One region of the Clostridium sp. DJ247 genome, then DNA from elsewhere that is predicted to be linked to it. Evidence: a T-box and tRNA genes for the amino acid it is inferred to sense, from the RefSeq annotation. Region 1 holds a T-box; the other holds one or more tRNA genes.

Region 1 (5,680 bases):
CTGTGCTTTTCTCCATCTGCACCTATATAATTTAAATCAAACCTTTCTGGCAATTGAAAATCAAGTTGTATAGTTCCACACTGCCATGTTCTTCCTATGCAATCTTTTAAGTGGAAATCTATCTTAGGACCGTAGAAGGCACCATCACCTTCATTAACTTTGTATTTAAGTCCAATAGCTTCCAATGCATCTCTTAATCCATTAGTTGCTATATCCCAATCTTCATCACTTCCCATGGAATCCTCTGGTCTTGTTGAAAGTTCAACAGAATATTCAAATCCAAATACCTTGTAGAAACTATCTATAAGTCTTATAACATTCAATATTTCGTCTTTTGTGTTTTCTCTAGCCATAAATATATGAGCATCATCTTGAGTAAAACATCTCACTCTCATTAAACCATGTAACGCACCTGATTTCTCATGTCTGTGAACAACTCCCATTTCAGCATATCTTAAAGGAAGCTCCCTATATGAGTGAATTTGGTTTCTATAAACAAGTATTGATCCAGGACAATTCATAGGCTTTATAGCATAGTCTCCCTCATCAATTTTAGTAAAATACATATTCTCTTTATAATGGTCCCAGTGTCCTGATTGATGCCATAATGCTTCGTTTAGTATAATAGGTGTCATTATCTCATCATATCCAGCTTTTCTATGCATTTCTCTCCAGAAGTTTTGAAGTGTGTTTCTTACTACCATTCCTTTTGGGTGGAAGAATGGAAATCCCGGACCTTCTTCATGGATACTAAATAGATCTAATTCCTTACCTAGCTTTCTATGATCTCTTCTTTTTGCTTCTTCCATCATATGAATATATTCTTCTAGCTCAGCTTTTTTTTCAAAGGAAGTACCATATATTCTTTGAAGCATTTTATTCTTTTCATCGCCTCTCCAATATGCACCAGCTATTGATAACAACTTCATAGCTTTAGATTTTCCAGTGGAAGGTACATGAGGACCTGCACATAAGTCTACAAAATCGCCTTGCTTATAGAAAGAAATAATTTCATCTTCTGGCAAGTCATTTATTAATTCAACTTTATAGGACTCACCTTTTTCCTCCATCAATTTTAAAGCTTCTTCTCTTGATAACTCAAATTTTTCTAGTTTTAAATCTTCTTTTACTATCTTATTCATTTCTGCTTCTATTTTTTCAAGCATTTCTGGTGTAAATGAAAAATCAGCATCAAAATCATAATAAAATCCTGTGTCTATTGCTGGTCCTATAGCTAACTTAACCTTTGGATATAGTTTTTTTACTGCTTGAGCTAGTATGTGAGATGACGTATGCCTTAATATTTTTCTTCCGTCTTCATCTTCAAAAGTTAATATTTCAAGCTTACAATCATCATTAATTTCTTGCATTAGTTCTACTGTTTCACCATTTACTTTAGCACCTAAGGCCTTTTTAGCTAAGGATTTACTTAGTTTAGCTGCAACTTCTACAACTTTTGTTCCTTTTTCCACTTCAATTACATTTCCATCTTTTAAAGTGATCTTTAACATAGTACTCTCCTCCTATAATTATATAATCTTTATTGAAAATTAATTATTTGTAAAAACAAAAAACCCCTCCCGTATATGGGACGAGTAGTTATCGTGGTTCCACCCAAATTCAACAGTTAATATATAATAATATTGTAATGTTTAATTAATATTACAACAAATATATTTACTGTTATCTCTGAGACCTTAACGCGGCTAACGGAAATACTTACTATAGTTCAGTATACAACTCAAAGGTGGTTTTCAATAATGCTTACTCAAAGAACTTTACAGCCAACGAGTTCTTCTCTCTTAGAATAGCCTATTATTTACTCTTCCTTGTCATAATTTTTATTATTTTATATTTTAATATAAAAACAAAAAACCCCTCCCATACATGGGACGAGTAGTTATCGTGGTTCCACCCAAATTCAACAGTTAATATATAATAATATTGTAATACTTAATTAATATCACAACAAATATAATTACTGTTATCTCTGAGACCTTAACGCGGCTAACGGAAATACTTACTATAGTTCAGTATACAACTCAAAGGTGGTTTTCAATAATACTTACTCGAAGAACTTTACAGCCAATGGGTTCTTCTCTCTTAGAGCAGCCTGTTATTTACTCTTCCTTGTCATCATCTTTCTTCTATAGATTTCATTATATTATTTATATATATATATGTCAATATACAAATTTAATACTTATATGCCTTATATATCATTGTTCATATACTATGCTGTAGATGACCATATATTTAGTAATTTATATTAATCACTATATTTATATTCATACTTTATGTATGCTATGTTTTATTTTTTTACAAGTTTTGCAATCTTCACAAAAATTCACTCTATCAGTAAACACTTTTTTAACCGTATCTATCAATTCTACATTTTTGCAGTTATCAACACAATGAATAACTATTTTTTCAGGAGCATTAGTAATTAATACACTGATAAGCATATCTTCTGTATTTGTGTTATCTTTATATTTTAAATCATTTAAATCGCTAAATAATTCTTTAGATATATCTCTACCTTCCTTATCTTGTATTAAATAAGTTCCATCATTGTTAACTACTATATTTACCAAGTCAATCTTACTTTCTTGTACTTCTACAAAATATTTTAGTAGTTTAATAAATTCATTATATTCTTTTTCCACCATGTATCTCTCTACGACTTTGTCAATTATACTTTCTAAATCTTCCTTAATTTCTTTCATTCTAAAAGTTATAAATCCATTTATATTTATTTCTTTATTTTCATTTATACATTTAACTATTTTATCTATAATAGTATTCTTTTTATTCATACAATATATTGAACCTTCATCAATTAAAGCGTCTTTTCCTCTTAAAACCTCTAATACTACATTTTTAATTTCACTAATTTCATCATGTTTCAAAAAAAAGTATGTATCAGATAAAAAGTTAACCATGTCTTTCTTGTAAAATTCATCAATAACTACGCTGTACAGTATATTGGCTACATGTAAGTTAAATAGATTGTGTAGTCTTTCACTAATTGTTTCATCACAAAAAATCTTTACGAAGTGAGTATTATTTTCTATGCTTTCTGAAATTCCTATAATTACATTTTTATTTTTAAAATACTCTCTTGTATTACTTATTCCACTTATTACATCTTCTCTATCATTGTCGTATACCACAGTTAACAATAGCATTATTCACACTCCCTTCTTAAAATAGTATGTGTTTAAATGGATTGTATATGCAAATTCTTTTTGTCAAATGTCGACAATACATTATGAACTCCCTGACCGAAATTTAACTTATACTACGGTATATATTACCATGTTTCGTCACGTTAAATATTTTTAATTAGTCTAAAGCTCAAATTTGAGAAATACCTAAGAACTTTGATAAACTCGTACCTCAAACATATCTAAAGTTCTAAGGTCTTTCTCAAATTTTCGCTAAGACTAATAAAAAAATATTTAAATGTGACTTCAACATTGGTAATATATACCTACGCATAAGTTAAATTTAAGCTGTGGTTATAGATAATTAACCCTAAAAATTAGTTTATCATAATGTCAATTTGCCACCTTTATATCTAAAGTAAGATATAGGAAGATTTTAACTAATGTATGCATGTAAAACTTATATCTAAAACTCTAGTTGAAACTTAAGGATTAAGGCTATAAAATATTACAGAGAATGTAAATATGAAAGGATGGTATCATGAAATATGCTATAGTGGATTTTAGAATAGATGTTGAAGAAAAAAAAATGCTACAGCAATTAGGATGTCAGGTATTAGTTTGTCCACCATCCAATTTACTTTATGATGCTATTTGTGGACACCCCGATATACTTCTACACATAATTGATAACAAAAATATAATAGTGCATAAGGATATGAATAAAGAGTTTATTGAGTCATTACGCTCATTAAATTTAAATGTAATTTTGTCTAAACACAGCTTAAAATCCAACTATCCCTACGATATTATGCTGAACAGTTTAAATTTTTCTAATTTATTTGTACATAATTTGAAGTTTACTGATCCTAAGCTACTACGTTATGTATCATATAAAAAACTTATATCTGTAAAGCAAGGATATACAAAATGTTCTACTGCAATAGTTAATGAGAATGCAGTTATAACTAGCGATAACACAATAGCATCTGCTCTTGGCAAAGAAAATATAGATGTGTTGTTGCTTCCTTCTGGAGATATACTGCTTCCTGGTTTAAACTATGGATTTATTGGAGGATGCTGCGGCTTATTAGATAGAAACACTTTAGCATTCTATGGAGATCTTAATTATTATAAATACGGAAATGATGTTATTAATTTTTTGAAAAAACATAGTGTAAAACCAGTCTTTTTACGACAAGGAAAATTAATAGATAGAGGGAGTTTATTTATAATTGAAGTGTGAATAAAAATAAAAATAAAAAAGAATTGCTTAAAAGCAATTCTTTTTTATGGAGGCGCCACCCAGATTTGAACTGGGGATAAAGGTTTTGCAGACCTCTGCCTTACCACTTGGCTATAGCGCCATATTGGAGCGGAAGATGGGATTCGAACCCACGACGTTCACCTTGGCAAGGTGACGCTCTACCACTGAGCCACTCCCGCATACCTGGTGGCCAGACCAGGAATCGAACCAGGGACACGAGGATTTTCAGTCCTCTGCTCTACCGACTGAGCTATCTGGCCATGTGGCGACCCAGAAGGGACTCGAACCCTCGACCTCCGGCGTGACAGGCCGGCACTCTAACCAACTGAGCCACTGGGCCGCATTTGGTGGGCACAACAGGGCTCGAACCTGTGACCCTCTGCTTGTAAGGCAGATGCTCTCCCAGCTGAGCTATGCGCCCAAATGCATGTCGCAAAGACAATTAATATTATAAACGTTAGATTCAATATTGTCAACATTTATTTTTCTCATTTTCACAAAATTATTTTTCAGTGAAAGTTATTGTCTCCACGCAGAATATAATATAAAAAAAACACTCAGTAGTCAAGACTATAACACGCCATTAAGCGAATTTATTTTAACACAACTTCTAGTTTCTATATAATACTGTAATTTCCTTATATAGATGTGAAACTTTTAAATTTAATTTATTCCACATAGCATATTACTAGATTATGCCACTAATAAATAGTTTAAGCAAGTCTAAGCCTCAAATTAGCAGAAAAGCTAAGGACTTTGATAAACTCGCTTACGCTCAAACAGTATCAAAGTGCTAAGCTTTTCTACTAATTTGAGGCCAAGACTTGCTAATAAAATATTTAACGTGACGAAGTATGGTAACATATGCGGTCGTATAAGTTAAATTTCGGGCATGGTTATCTATATCATCTATTTATTATTTTTACTATATGCAATCATTTCTCCTATATCATCATTAGTAAACATATAGGATTTATTACAAAAATGACATTTTAGTTCTTCTTCTTTTCCTTCATCATATAACTCTTGTAAATCCTTTTGTCCTATACTTAATAAAGCTCTCTCAACCTTTTCCCTTGTACAATCACATTTATAATTAGGTGTTGTATCCTCTAATATCTTTAAATCCATATCTTCAAATATATAGTTAAGAATTTCTTCTATACTCATGCCTTTTGTTATCATGTCTGTAATTGAAGGTATTTCATTTAATCTGTAGGTTAAAAGATCTGCTACAAGCTCATTA
Region 2 (5,680 bases), on a different contig from region 1:
CTTTTTAAGATTATTTATCATATTATTGAAACCTATACAAAGTATTCCAAATTCATCATTTTTATTATAATTACTATGAACATTAAGGTTTCCACTAGATGTTTCTTCCATTAGAATTACTAATTCATCCACTGGTTTTAATGTTTTCTTAACTAGTACAAGTATACTAATAATGGATATAAACAATATGACTAATGCGCTTATTGTATTAATTATATTAATATATGTAACAAATTGAAGTGCATCTTTTTCATTTTTAATAGTAATTACTCCCCATTTATCTGAATCACCAGGCAAATTAACTGGAGTATATGAACTAATTACTTTATTCCCGTTTAAATCAGTGTATTCCGTAGTCCCTGAATCACCAGTTAAAACCTTTTTACTTATAATGCCTAGCTCAGTAGGAACCTTAACATCCTTTTGTTCTGTTTTTTGGTTACCTTTTTCATCTAATAATACTTTACCCTGTGAATCCTTAACTAATACTGTTTTTTTCAAGGTTTTGTAATTATATAGTTCTTGCACTTGATTTTTTTCTGTATGAGCTAGTACATTTCCATCCCCATCAATTATGTAAGCAGTTATATCATTTTGTTTATTATACTTTTCAACTAGTTTTTGAAGCTCGTCTAACTTTAAGTCAGAACCTAGAATCTTAATTAAATTCTTATTATTGTCATATACAGGAGATATAATTGATGCTACTGCAGTATTTCCCATTAGCGAATAATACGATTTTGTTACGAAAGGTTTTTTCTTCTTCATTTCTTCAATAAACCACCATCTGTTTGCCCTATTTCCTAGTTCTCCACTAGATCTTGCTGTCTGATTACCATCCACATTTTGAAGATAAATCAAATCAAAATATGGATTTCGATTTATAGTATTGATTAAAACTGTTTTCTGTTTGGATGCGTCAAGATTTACAATATCACTGTTTTCTGCAAGTTCACAGGTTAAACTATAGGATTTTTCTATAAATTTTTCTGAACTATCAGCTATAGACTTGGCTATAGATAAATTATTATTTTTCACATAACTTAGTAAATTTTTTTTAATAATATAATCAGTAATTGTAGATAATAAAATAACAACTACTACTATTAAAAGTACTATAAAAGATACCAACTTAAATTTTAATGAACTTCTTTTCATAGTTTCTCTTCCCTTCAAATATAATATTATATAATATTATCATTTTAAGTAGTATTTTAGTATAATTTCATGTTAAATTTTGAAAAATCAAGTTAAATTTTCACGATTTAAGTCTATTTTTCTTTTAATAAATTATTTTAACTTTCCTTAATAATCTTCAATGTGATAGAACAAAGCGTCCTTAGAAACCACTTTTTTTTACCTTAACCTTAGTTACAGTTTACCCCTTGTAATATTTTTCCGTAAATTTGCTAATCCTTTGTTTTCAATGCCTTGCGGCATGTTTTTTGTACAAAAAAATTTTAAATTCCTACTAAATAAAAATAGCTTCCTAATTATATAAGAGTTATAAGCAAAAAACTTATAGCTCTTTTTTTCTTAAAATTTAAAACCTATATTATTTTTCAGAAAAATTTTAATGATACTTAATGATAATTATAAAAAATTTAAATTTATTTTACACTTGTACAAAAAAACAAAGCTGAAAGTGTAACCTTTTCAGCTTTGTTTTTATACTATAAAATTGGTGCTGGAAAAGGGAATCGAACCCACGACCTACGCATTACGAGTGCGTCGCTCTACCGGCTGAGCTATTCCAGCATATAAAAATTAATTTTTAATTTTACATTATTTGTAACAAAAAACCCTTGAAAACTTACTGATTCATGGTACTTCATTACGAATCAGTTGCTCTGCCAACTGAGCAATAGGAGCATATTATATTTTAATTTTAATACTACTTTAAATTATTATCAATAATTATATTTAAAACCTATTAAGTATTTAATTTCCAACATTTCATTGTATAATGATCTAAAAGATAATCCTAAATGAAATTTAACTATTAAAATCCACCAAATGTTTCAGCTTATTTAATTCTTTTTTCATGATAACTTTTTGATTTCTTATTATAACTTAAAAAGCCTCTTAAGTAGCATTTAACCACCTAAGAGACTTTTAATAATTTCATCATTATTCTTGATGTATAACATCTAAATTACCAAACTTACTAAACTGTCCAAGCCATGCCAGCTTCACCGTCCCTGTTGGACCATTTCTTTGCTTTGCTATAATACATTCTCCTATGTTTTTATCTTCAGTTTCCTTATTATAATATTCATCTCTATATAAAAACATAACTAAGTCTGCATCTTGCTCAATTGATCCAGATTCTCTAAGATCTGATAACATAGGTCTATGGTCTGCTCTTTGTTCTGGTGCACGTGACAGCTGTGATAGTGCTATAACAGGACACTGCATCTCTTTGGCTAAGGCCTTTATAGATCTTGAGATCTCAGATACTTCCTGTTGCCTACTCTCAGATCCTTTACTTCCAGACATAAGCTGTAGGTAATCAATTACTATTAAATCTATACCATGCTCTATTTTTAATCTTCTACATTTAGATCTCATTTCCATAACAGAAATACCAGCTGTATCATCTATATATATTTTTGCCGCTGCTAAAGGACCTGACGCCTTAGCAATATTCTCCCAATCCTTGTCTTCAAGATTACCAGTTCTAAGCTTTAACATATCAACATGAGCCTCTGAACAGAGAAGCTTATATGCCAACTGTTCCTTGGACATTTCTAGTGAAAATATTGCTACACTTTTACCAGATCTTAAAGCAGCAAATTCTGCTAAGTTAAGTGCAAAAGTAGTTTTTCCCATAGATGGTCTTGCTGCAATAAGTACCATATCACCTTTTTGGAATCCAGAAGTTTTATCATCAAGCTCTCTAAAACCAGATGGAACACCTGTGGTTTCCCCTTTATTATTAAAGAGTCTTTCTATTTCTAAAAAACCTCTTTCTAAAACAGTACTCATGGGTTCAAAATCCGAAGCTGTTCTGTTATCTGCAATATTAAATATTTCCTTTTCAGCTAAATCAATTGCTCTTGGCACATCATCTTGACTATTATAACTCTCTTCAATTATTTTAGTTGATGCTCTAATAAGCTTTCTTAAGGTTGATTTATCTTTTACAATCTTTATGTACGACTGTATGTTTGCAGTAGATATTATAGAACCACTTAGTTCACTAATATATGTTATACCACCTGAGGCTTCCAGCTTATCCTTAGCCTTTAGACTTTCAGTAAGTGTTATTATATCCACTGCAATATCTTTCTGAAATAAATCTAATATAGCCTCAAATATAACTTTATGTGCATCTTTATAAAAATCCTCAGTTTTTAAAACTTCCATAGCCTCTGCTATGGAAGTTTTATCTATAAGCATAGATCCTAATACACTTTGTTCAGCTTCTATACTATGTGGCATACTTCTAATAGGTGTATCCATGTGTCATCTCTCCTTAGAACTAGCTCTCAAACACCAAATTCATAAGTTCTTCGATAGTTTTTACTGACTTGACTTCAATATCATTAAGTCCTGAAGGTACTTCTTTTGAGTTATCTTCTGGGATAACTACTAGTTTTATTCCCTTCCTTCTTGCACCATAAATTTTTTCAAATATTCCTCCAACAGGCTTTATTTTTCCCCTTAAAGAAATTTCTCCTGTAATAGCAACATCTTGTCTCAACGGTTTATTTAATAGTGCACTTATAATGCAAACCGTAATAGCTGCTCCGGCAGAAGGCCCATCTATTTTACCTCCACCTATTATGTTTACATGTATATCATAATCGCTTATATCTTTATCAGTGAGCTTTCTTATAACAGAAGCTGCATTAAATACAGAATCCTTTGCCATACTTCCAGCAGTGTCATTAAATCTCACTGTTCCTCTACCTTTTTCTTTTGCTTCAAAGACAGATGCTTCTATTTCTATACTTGACCCAACATAACCACTAACCCCTAGTCCATATATATGTCCAACATCATACTTTGAATCTATGTTAACTTCTTCAAAAGGTACAAGTCTTCCTATTGAGATAACCTGTTTTAAATCTTCAACAGATATACTAATTTTATTCTCTAATAGAGATCCTTCTTTATTATATAATACATAACCGTATACATCTGCAAGCATATTAACAGCTTTTCTTCCTTCTATTGTATATCTACTTATTAGTTCAGCTGCCCCAGCTTCTAAGTGTACATTGATCTTCTTTGCAGCATTTTCAACTATATTTTGTATATCTTTTGAATTTAATGGCTCAAAATAAACCTCTGTACATCTAGATCTTAAAGCCGGATTTATCTCACTTGGTTCTCTAGTCGTAGCTCCAATAAGCACAAAATCTGCAGGAGCACCATTTTCAAATAAATACTTTATATATTTAGGCGTATTTTCATCTTCAGGATCATAGTAAGATGATGAAAACTCTACTCTCTTATCTTCTAACACCTTTAATAATTTATTCTGAAGCATCTCATCCAATTCACCAATTTCATCTATGAATAGAACTCCACCATGAGCTTCTGTAACTAGTCCTAATTTTGGTTCAGGAACGCCAGTTTCAGCCAAATCTCTTTTAGTACCTTGATATATAGGATCATGTACAGATCCTAGAAGAGGATTAGCTATTTCTCTTGGATCCCATCTTAAAGTTGTTCCATCTACCTCAACAAACTTAGCATCTTTATCAAATGGAGTATACTTTAGTCTTTTTACTTCTTCTAACGCAAGCCTAGCTGCTGTTGTTTTTCCTACTCCCGGTGGACCATATAAGATAATATGTTGTGGATATGGAGATGCTATTTTAGATAAAATAGATTTTATAGCCCTTTCTTGTCCGATAATTTCATCAAATACCTCTGGTCTAAGTAGGCTTTGTATGTTCTTACTTAGTTTTTTAGCATCTAACACTTCAAGCTGAGCATATTTCTTTAAGGTTTTAGCATTCTCTGGTCCTTTTTGTTTTTTAATTATGCTTAACCTAATTTCATCCATATACTTATCTTGTTTTTCATTAAGATTTTTTTCCATTTCATCTTCTATGCTTTTTCTAACATATCTCTTAGCTAGAGCTTCTCCAAGCCAATTATTAGTATCTTCAAGTGCTTCATACATATTTGACTCATTAGGTATTTCTTTTAGGCCTTTTCCATCACTAGCAATTTTGTTTAAAGCATATATTCTCTTAAAGACATCTTTATCTTTAACATAACTACCTAATTTATATTTTACTATTCTAGCTCTTACAGTTCCTTCGTCAATTACCTTATTTAATAGTTCGTATAATACGTTAACTTGGGTATCTATAGGAATCATGTTAACTAATTCTTCATCTAAACCATTAACGAATTGTGATTTCACACATTTTCCCCCTTATTTTTCTGTAATAACCACCTTGATTTTTGTGGAAATTTCAGGATATAATTTAACTTCTACATCATAGGTTCCAACCTGTCTTATGGTATCCACAACAACTTTTTTCTTATCTACATTAATTTTAAATTTTTTATTTAATTCATCTGCAATATCTTTGCCTGTTATAGAACCAAATAGTCTGCCGTTTTCCCCTGATTTAACAGTAAGATTTATTTCTTTTCCTTTTAAATTTTCAGCAAGCTTTTGAGCTGCTTCTATCTCTGAAAGCTTTTGTCTTCT

Evidence for each region. The T-box of region 1 lies ahead of thrS (threonine--tRNA ligase). A T-box ahead of a tRNA ligase gene usually reads a tRNA of that ligase, here a tRNA-Thr.
Region 2: it has a tRNA-Thr gene. The T-box ahead of thrS (threonine--tRNA ligase) is inferred to sense a tRNA for this amino acid. The anticodon was not compared.

Annotation. Positions count from the first base shown of each region.
Region 1 covers NZ_JABAIW010000015.1:70,164-75,843, forward strand. Annotated here, with positions in the region: gene thrS (threonine--tRNA ligase) at 1-1,511, opposite strand, end outside; T-box leader at 1,585-1,845, opposite strand; T-box leader at 1,886-2,146, opposite strand; gene ytxC (putative sporulation protein YtxC) at 2,289-3,188, opposite strand; gene HGI79_RS08215 (DUF6873 family GME fold protein) at 3,709-4,413, shown strand; tRNA gene HGI79_RS08220 (tRNA-Cys) at 4,461-4,534, opposite strand; tRNA gene HGI79_RS08225 (tRNA-Gly) at 4,539-4,613, opposite strand; tRNA gene HGI79_RS08230 (tRNA-Phe) at 4,619-4,694, opposite strand; tRNA gene HGI79_RS08235 (tRNA-Asp) at 4,698-4,774, opposite strand; tRNA gene HGI79_RS08240 (tRNA-Val) at 4,780-4,855, opposite strand; gene hslO (Hsp33 family molecular chaperone HslO) at 5,344-5,680, opposite strand, start outside.
Region 2 covers NZ_JABAIW010000055.1:11,095-16,774, forward strand. Annotated here, with positions in the region: gene HGI79_RS18270 (methyl-accepting chemotaxis protein) at 1-1,158, opposite strand, end outside; tRNA gene HGI79_RS18275 (tRNA-Thr) at 1,683-1,758, opposite strand; gene HGI79_RS18280 (replicative DNA helicase) at 2,131-3,465, opposite strand; gene lonC (Lon family ATP-dependent protease) at 3,485-5,341, opposite strand; gene rplI (50S ribosomal protein L9) at 5,399-5,680, opposite strand, start outside.